DNA from 2 places in the Planctobacterium sp. AWH2_060 genome. Region 2 is predicted to be linked to the other one. Evidence: predicted binding sites of a transcription regulator. Region 2 holds the regulator's gene; the other holds the start of a gene.
The links. Region 2 encodes FNR, which switches genes on or off when oxygen is low (the NO sensors DNR and NnrR bind a similar motif). Its sites were predicted from a motif close to TTGATCTAGATCAA; they were not measured.

Region 1 (4,215 bases), 440 kb from region 2:
ACGAGCTGGATTTAGATACTTTAGCCTTTTTGTGTAACGAAGCGGCGTTTGTGCAAGTTTGTACCGATGAGTACGCCATTTCCGGTCTTGTAATGGGGTTTATGAAAGGCGCGGATAATCATGGGTTTAATTTTAATTGGTTTTGTGACCGGTTCGATAACTTCCTGTATATAGACCGTATCTTTGTTAGCCCAATTTACAAAGGCCGCGGCATAGGCAAAGCGCTGTATCAGCAAGCTGAAACATTTTGTCGTAAAAATGGCATAGACGCCTTGTGCTGCGAAGTTAATGAAGAGCCTCCTAATCCCGCCTCTCATCAGTTTCATCAACGCTGTGGTTTCGATCCTGTTGAGTCGGTTTTGCATCCTGAAGGCAAAACCGTACAAATGTATCGCAAGTTGATAGTCTGATGCTGATTAAACCCGACGCTGTTACAGACGCCAGAGTAGTGGCGTTACTGGAAGAACACATAGCGGATATGTACGCCACATCGCCTCCGGAAAGCGTACATACCCTGGATCTGGCATCCTTGAGAAACACAGATATCAACTTTTGGTGTGTCTGGGATGGTGACTCAGCCGCTGGATGTGTTGCGCTAAAGGAGCACGCTCCCCATTGGGCGGAAATTAAGTCGATGCGCACCTCAAATGCTTATCGGGGCAAGGGCATCGGCCGCTTGTTATTGGAGCATGTTATTCAGCAGGCAGAATTAAGACAGTATCAATATTTACGCTTAGAAACGGGTATCGAACCTTTTTTCCAACCTGCACGGACTCTGTATGCAGGTTATGGATTTGTTGAGCGTGGCCCTTTTGCCAACTATGGCAACGATCCAAACAGTGTATTTATGGAAAAGTCGTTTCGCGCATTTGCCTAGACGCAAAATCTTCTTTTTAGTGGGGAGTGAGGCAGGGCGAGAGCATGAGTGCTCATGTAGTGTCCAGAAACTAATAATGTTCATTTGGAGATAATCCAAAACTGATTCGTTTGCGGGTTCGGTTCCGCCAATATTTGTTCGGAGTGCTGAACCTAATCCCCCTTTACGCGCAATAAACTACGACTTCAGTTAAAACAACGATGAGAGCCATCAGGGATGTGCTGTCATTGATGGGCGTCGTTGTTCTGATGGCGAAGTTTATGCTTTTGCGCGTCAGGGGCTGCGGGGGATTCTTAAGGGGGCACAGCCCGGTCACCTTAAGGCGCAGTCGGCGCCCCGACGATGATTCATATCGAACGAAGATGGTTAAACTATACTGCGGCGTCGAAATAAATTTCGACCTACCAACAAACTCAAGATTGAAGTCCGGGGATAGGTGGAGTGTGTCAATATCGATTTTTTTAAACGTAGCCGAAATAATAGGTTTTAGCTTCGATTAGGTCAGGCTGTGTCAGATGTCGCTCGAAAATCGTTCGCGATCTTGTCCTGGGGAGTGAGGCAACCCATTTGAAACAGGTTGCCTGAATAGCGATTAGCCTTGAACTAATGCTGAAAACTTGTCATTGCGAACAACTTTACCAATCAGGTTTTGTACCGCAGGCATCAAAGCTTGTGCTGTTTGATTACAAGCTGTCTCGCCATAAAAGCTGCTGGTATATGAGTAGCTTTCAGTAACAGACATTGACTGGCCGTTTGAGGAGTTAATAGTTACTGCAATATCCCAGCTTCCAGAAGCTGAATTGAAGTCGATGGAGTCCAGGGTGCCGGTCAAGGTGATCGGGCCATTTGTATCGTGAATCTCAGCCATGGTTAACTCATCAACCAGTGCTTTGCGAATAAAGCCTTCAAACGACTGACCATCCGGTGTCTTAATTGGGCCTACGCCACGACACATGATGCTGGTTTTGCTTTCGCCGGCAGCGTTAAATTCACCAATATTAATTTTAGTATCTTTGATGTTTTTCAAAGCTGAAATATTGTCTACAGAAACCGCATAGCGATTAACTGAATAGGTAGAACAACCTGATACGGTCATTGCTACCAAAGAGGCAAGGGCAATCTTTTTTAACATTCCTGTTTCCTTGTTTTGTTGTTTTACTATCCGATTGTAGTCGAATCTTGTGTGCTATTGTGTTTTTTTGAATACACAGACAGTGCAGCGCATCTTAACGACACTTAATCAGACTTTCCACATAGAACCCAAAAAATATTTTTACTCTTTTTCATTGCAACAGCAGCAAATCATGATTCAGGTCAAACCAAGGCGCCATTTAGTTTGCTATTAATGAGTTATTCAAGCCTGTTTTGGCGCTATTGTTGATGAACCTGGCTTAGATAATTAACTGAGAGGAAACTATGTATAAAACCATTGTTTGTGCGGTGGAAATAGGTGATGAAGGCAGTGAATTGTTGGCAAAGGCCTGTACTTTAGCTGATAAGTTTGCCAGTCGCTTGATTGTAGTCAACGTGCTGCCATACAGCTTTTTGCCCAAAGATTATCAAAAAGAGCTGACTGAGAAAGCCATACCGGAGTTCGAAAAAATGGCGGCAGAATTTAAGGTGGCGAAAAAGAATAGGCTGTTAAAAGTAGGGAAGCCTCACGAAATTATCTGCAAGTTGGCTAAAAGCAAAAAAGCAGACCTGATTCTGTTGGGCACACATTCCAAAAAAGGATTGCAGTCCATAATTGGCTCAACCGCCACTGCCGTATCAAATAATGCGCCCTGCGATGTGACTTTGGTGAGAATCAAATAGGCAATAAAAGGAAAGAGCCTGACTTATTTGGTCAGGCTCAATTCCGCATTGTTGCTTAAACGGCTTTAATAAATCTGGATACCAGCACCTTGCTGTCATTAATCATATTGCGGGTTTTACGACGCAGTTTTAGTAATAACAAATAGGCAAGTGGCACCAGGAACAAACTGGTGACGGTGGAGAACACCAGACCGCCAATGATGGCTATGGCCATAGGCGAGTAGGGAGGTCCATCACCACCAACATTAGTATCGCCCAGCGCCAGGGGTAATAAGCCAAGAACCGTTGTGGCAACCGTCATCAGAACCGGTCTGACACGTGTCAGGCAGCCTTCCATAATGGCATCATGGACACGATGACCTTCGTTGACTAACTGGTTGATTCGGTCCACCAAGACAATACCGTTGTTTACCACTATGCCCATCAGGATCAACATGCCTATCATTCCCATAGTTCCCATGGGAGTTGCTGTAATTGCGAAGGTCCAGAACACCCCGGTGAATGAAAATAACAACGAGGTGATTACCGCTGTGGGTAACAATAACGACTCAAATAAAGCCGCCATCACAATGTAAATCATGGCGATAGCCAGTAGCATATTGGTTTGCATGATGGCTTCTGATTCGCGCTGCTGACGGAAGCTGCCATCCAGTGACCAACTGTAACCAGTGGGTAATTCCAGATTGCCCATGATCTTCTCAATATTCTCGCGAGCTTCTTCCAGAGTCATTTCCTCTTCCAGGTTGGCTCCGATGGCGATTGCTGTCTGGCGGTAGTAACGATTGATTTGTGATAGTCGACTAGTGACTTTTAAATCCGCAACCATATCCAGCGTGACTGTTTTATTACCGTCACGGGCTACCGGCAACGACTTTAACTCTTGAATCGAGTGCTGCAGAGCCTCATCAAACATCAGACGAATATCCACTTCACCATTATTGCCGTGTCGAAAGGTACGCAAATTGTTGCCGCGCAATGCGGTGGCGACAATATTACTAATGTCACGGGAATTTAACCCGAAGCGATAGGCCTTTTGGCGATCCACATGGATTTGCAATTCACGCTGATTGTCGTCGATTTCAGTTTTCACATCGGCCAACCCATCGACATTACTCAGTACAGGGACCACCTGATCAGCGATGCGCAACAGGCTTTCTGAAGACGGACCCAACAAGGTCAGGCGAACGCCACCGCCGCCGCCATCATCCCAACGGAAACTGGGCTTAGCACGAGCAAAGCCGGGCAAAGACTCCCGAATCATTTCCTGAATATCCTTTTTCTTAATTGGTAATTCATCGTTTAGGGTAATACCGGAAACTGCAAATCCAGGGGTGTAGTAGCTGTAAATAGACTTAATGTGGAATTTTTCCTGATTGGCATACAAGAAGTTTTCCAGCTTAGTTACAGTTTTTTCTACTTCATCCAGGGTGTAGTTGCCGTTGATGTTGTAGTTCAGCCAAAGTCGGTTGCGATTATCCATTCCTTGTTCGTGATCCGGTACCAGTTGTGCCACAAATACAGTG
Region 2 (4,215 bases):
TAGGTGTCTTCATTGACGATTTTATAATCCACGCCAAGTTGGCTCAGGTATTCAGGTAAAACATGTTCGGGGAAGCCGGGTTGTTTTTGATCCAGGTTTACCGCCACAATATCAAACTGAATTGGCGCGATTTTCTGCAGAAACATCAGAATATCCAGCAGGGTATAACTGTCTTTGCCGCCTGACAAACACACCATTACCTTGTCACCGTCTTCAATCATGTTGAAATCGGCAATGGCTTTACCAACGCATCGACGCAAGCGCTTTTGCAATTTGTTAAAGCTATATTGTTGTTTACTCTTTGTTAAATGATTAACCGCGACTGCTGCTTCTGCTGACATTTATATTACTCTGAACCCGTTTGACACATTAATGCATCTAATACCTGATTACCCGGGTATTAAATGGCGGCAGAGTATACCTTAATTTTAATTTTAGCGCATAGTATTGCGTTCAGACTTTAACCGGCGATTCAAAGCCTTCGGGTTTTAATGCCAGGACATCGCAATCCAACATATCAATGACATGTTCGGCAGTATTACCGATTAATGCTGCGGAAATGCCCTGGCGACCGACTGTGCCAATAACAACTAATTCTGCATCTTGTAGTCTGGCTATGGCGGGGATCACATCTTCCGGTAAGCCTTCTTTAACATGGCAAAAATCCGCAGCGATACCGTATTTTTCAGCGTGCTGCCGCATATTATCTTCATGATAATTTTTAACGGATTGATTGTAGGTTTGCGGATCAAATTCTGGGATTTCAATTGCAATGTTGATTGGCGTGCCTGGGTAGGAATTTACCAGGTGGACATTGCCATTGAGTAACTCTGCCATTTCCAGACAGGTGGCAGAAATTCTGTTGTTGAGGGAGACATGGGCTTCGTCTTCACTGCCGACATTAACCGCACCAATTATTGCGCCGTTTTCTGGCCAAGCATGGTCTTTAACCAATAATACCGATTTGGGCGATTTGCGCAGAAGGTGCCAGTCCGTGGGCGTGAATATCACGGATTTTAAAGTGTCATGCTGTTGGGTGCCTTTGACAATAAGGTCGTAATCAGCCGCGATGGCTTCCACTATGATGCTTTCGTATGGGCGATTGTGCCAGACAACCTTAACATCCACCTGAATGCCATGAGCGTTGGGCTGTTGTTCAATCAAACTCACCAGCCATTCAGTGCGGTCATCCACCACGGCCTGGCGCATGATTTCTCGCTCTTCCACAGATAACATGGTGGTCATATCGTAGGAAAAGTCGTATATCGACAGAAACGCCGTCACCCGGCCGTCGCATTTGTTGGCTAGTTCCAGCGCACGGGCCAGAGATTTTTGTTGCTCCTCGGTAGGATCAACAACCGCTAATATTTTATTGAAGCCACTCATAGCATTTTCCTAAACAGTGATAAAAACACTATAAGTGTAAGAACAGCATCAAAAATTTGCCAGTTAATCTATTGTGGTAGATCAAAGAATGTGTAAAAAGAGTTTACCTTATTTACACTGCGGGCTAATGGTATTGCTCTTTTCTTCCAGTACTGCAGCGTTATTAATGTTAATTAACTTGCCTTCCACAGTAAGCACGCCTTCTTTATTAAATTTGGATAGCAGGCGGGAGATGGTTTCCACGGTCAAACCCAGCAAATTGCCAATTTCACTGCGGGTCATGGTGAGCCTGAACTGATTAGCGGAAAAACCCCTTTGATTAAAACGCAGCGACAGCGAGTGTAAAAAGTAGGCTAAACGCTCTTCAGCCGTACGTTGATTTAACAGCATAAACATTTGTTGGTCTTGCTTGATTTCAGCGCTCATCAGGCGCATCAGTTGCTTTCTCAGCGCAGGTAATTCATCGGAAAGTTTGTCCAGTGTGGCAAAGGGGATTTCACAAACCATTGAGGTTTCCAGAGCCTGGGTGACAGTTTGGTGAGCCTCTTCTGACATGCTGTCAAAACCAATGACCTCACCCGGCAGATGAAACGCAGTAATTTGCTCTTCGCCATTTTGGCTGATGGCATAGGACTTAAAGGAGCCGGAACGCACAGCGTATAGTGCATTGAGTTTGTCACCGGTTTCGAACAGTCTTTCACCTTTTTGAATAGGCTTTTTCCGTTGAATAATATCGTCAAGCTTATCCATCTCGTTATTGCTCAAATTAAAGGGTAAACACAACTGACTAAAGCTGCAGTTTTGGCAGTGTAGTGGATAACGAGCTTGACTAACCATAGATTGTAACAATCCCTTAAAGTGCTGAGCGGTAACTATAAATGATGGGACAGGGCTTGTGCAATGGTAAAACCACCATATAAAAATAATGCAATAGCAATCACTTGTCTCACTCTCGGAGAGCGAGTGAAATTAAGCAGTTCTTTGCTGGAAAAGGCTATTAGCAAGGTGGCGGGCAGTGTACCTAATCCAAAAGCCAGCATTTGCAAAGCACTTAAGGTGGCATTGCCACTGGCGATGCTCCAGGCAAGGGTTGAATAAACCAATCCACAGGGCAGCCACCCCCAGATTAATCCATAGGGCAATGCGTAAAGCGGGCTTTTAAAAGGCACCAGTCGTTTACCCAGGGGCGATATGATCCTCCAAAATCTGGCTCCTAAAGCTTCAAGGCGAGCGAGTATTCGCCACCAGTTGCCAATATAGGCCCCTAATAACAGCAAAAAGACTCCGCTTAACAACTTTAAAATAACGATACCGCTGGCAACCTGATGGCTGAATATCTGGCCCAAAGAGCCTGCAATAAATCCGGCGGTACTGTAACTTATGATTCTGCCCAGGTTATAGCTAAGCGCATAAGGGAGTAGTGGGTTGCCTTTTGGGATAGCGTAATTTAATCCGGCGATTACACCGCCGCACATGGCACTGCAATGAATGCTGCCTGCGATTCCGATCAATAGTGCGGCAAATAAGTCGTTCACAATATGGCTATTGTTCTTTTTTGGAGTTGGCTTTAGATGCGTCTTTTACATCATCATCGAACAGGATGCTGTGTCCATGACGTTCCAGATCTTTAAATTGTTCGCTACGCACCGCCCAAAAAAAGATGGCGATTGCGGCAATCACTAAAATAATGGCCAGCGGGATCAATACGTAAATAATGCTCATTTTAATCGCCTTTTTGTTTATTAATGCGCAGCGAGTTAAATGTCACAATCAGCGAGCTCAGTGACATTCCGATAACCGCTCCCCATGGAGGTAATAATCCGCTCACAGCAAAGGGCAGAACCAATAAATTGTAACCCAAAGCCCAGGCGAAGTTTTGTTTAATAATACGCTGGGTCTTAAGGGATACGCTGAGCAAGGTATTAATGGCTGAGAAGTTGTCTTTCAGCATAATAATGTCAGCGGCATTTTGCGCAAAATCGCTGGCGCCGTTTACCGCCACCGAAATATCCGCGCCGGCTAAAACGGGTGCGTCATTTACCCCATCACCCACCATTAAAATGACTTCGCCTTTGGATTGCAGGGTTTGCAGGTACGCCAGTTTTTGTTCTGGCTTAACGCTGTGCTGGAATTCCTCAACGGCTAACTTTTTGGCAAGTTCAGAGACCTTTTGTTGGTTGTCACCGCTCAATAAAAGCGATTTACCGCGTCTCGGCTGACTAAAAAACTGTTCAACTTCTTCTCTTAACTCATCTTCAAGTTGGAATTGTGCCAGTGTGGTTTGCTGTTGCGACTCTGATAACTGGCTAAGATAGACATCAGCCTGGCCCTGATGAGTGCAGCCAGTAAAGGGGCTGTTACCCATTCGGTAAAGCTTTCCTGCAACCCAACCTTGAATGCCTTCACCCGGAAATATTTTAACATCCTGACATTCTACAGTGGGAGCCTGTAAAAACGCTTTGGCAATGGGATGCTCTGAATGGCTCTCAATACTGGCGGCAATGCTTAATATCTGCTCATCCGGCAGTGAACTGAGGTTTTGCCATTGCTTAATTCGTGGCTGTCCTTTGGTTAAGGTGCCGGTTTTATCAAAGGCAAAAGTGGTGACTTTATTGAGCGTTTCTAACAGGTCGGTGCGCTTTATCACTAAACCAACCTCATTGAGTTTACTCATGGCGGCAGTAAATGCAGTTGGTGTGGCCAGTCCAAGTGCACAAGGGCAGGTGGCGACCAATACGGATACCGTAATCCACAAAGCGTCTTCAGGTGCTTGCTGGTACCAATAGATAAAGGTGAGTGACGCGATGATCAAAACCAGGGTAACGAAGG

Region 1: a site for FNR is predicted at 2,182-2,195, ahead of ACXAD8_RS04840 (universal stress protein). Genes of this name have one in related genera too.

What each region holds. Positions count from the first base shown of each region.
Region 1 is NZ_JBSWTG010000001.1:1,108,848-1,113,062, reverse strand. It holds gene ACXAD8_RS04855 (GNAT family N-acetyltransferase) at 1-410, shown strand, start outside; gene ACXAD8_RS04850 (GNAT family N-acetyltransferase) at 410-877, shown strand; gene ACXAD8_RS04845 (hypothetical protein) at 1,470-2,009, opposite strand; gene ACXAD8_RS04840 (universal stress protein) at 2,294-2,692, shown strand; gene ACXAD8_RS04835 (efflux RND transporter permease subunit) at 2,748-4,215, opposite strand, start outside.
Region 2 is NZ_JBSWTG010000001.1:669,622-673,836, forward strand. It holds gene ttcA (tRNA 2-thiocytidine(32) synthetase TtcA) at 1-341, opposite strand, end outside; gene uspE (universal stress protein UspE) at 454-1,386, opposite strand; gene fnr (fumarate/nitrate reduction transcriptional regulator Fnr) at 1,495-2,223, opposite strand; gene ACXAD8_RS02930 (sulfite exporter TauE/SafE family protein) at 2,259-2,921, opposite strand; gene ccoS (cbb3-type cytochrome oxidase assembly protein CcoS) at 2,929-3,108, opposite strand; gene ACXAD8_RS02940 (heavy metal translocating P-type ATPase) at 3,110-4,215, opposite strand, start outside.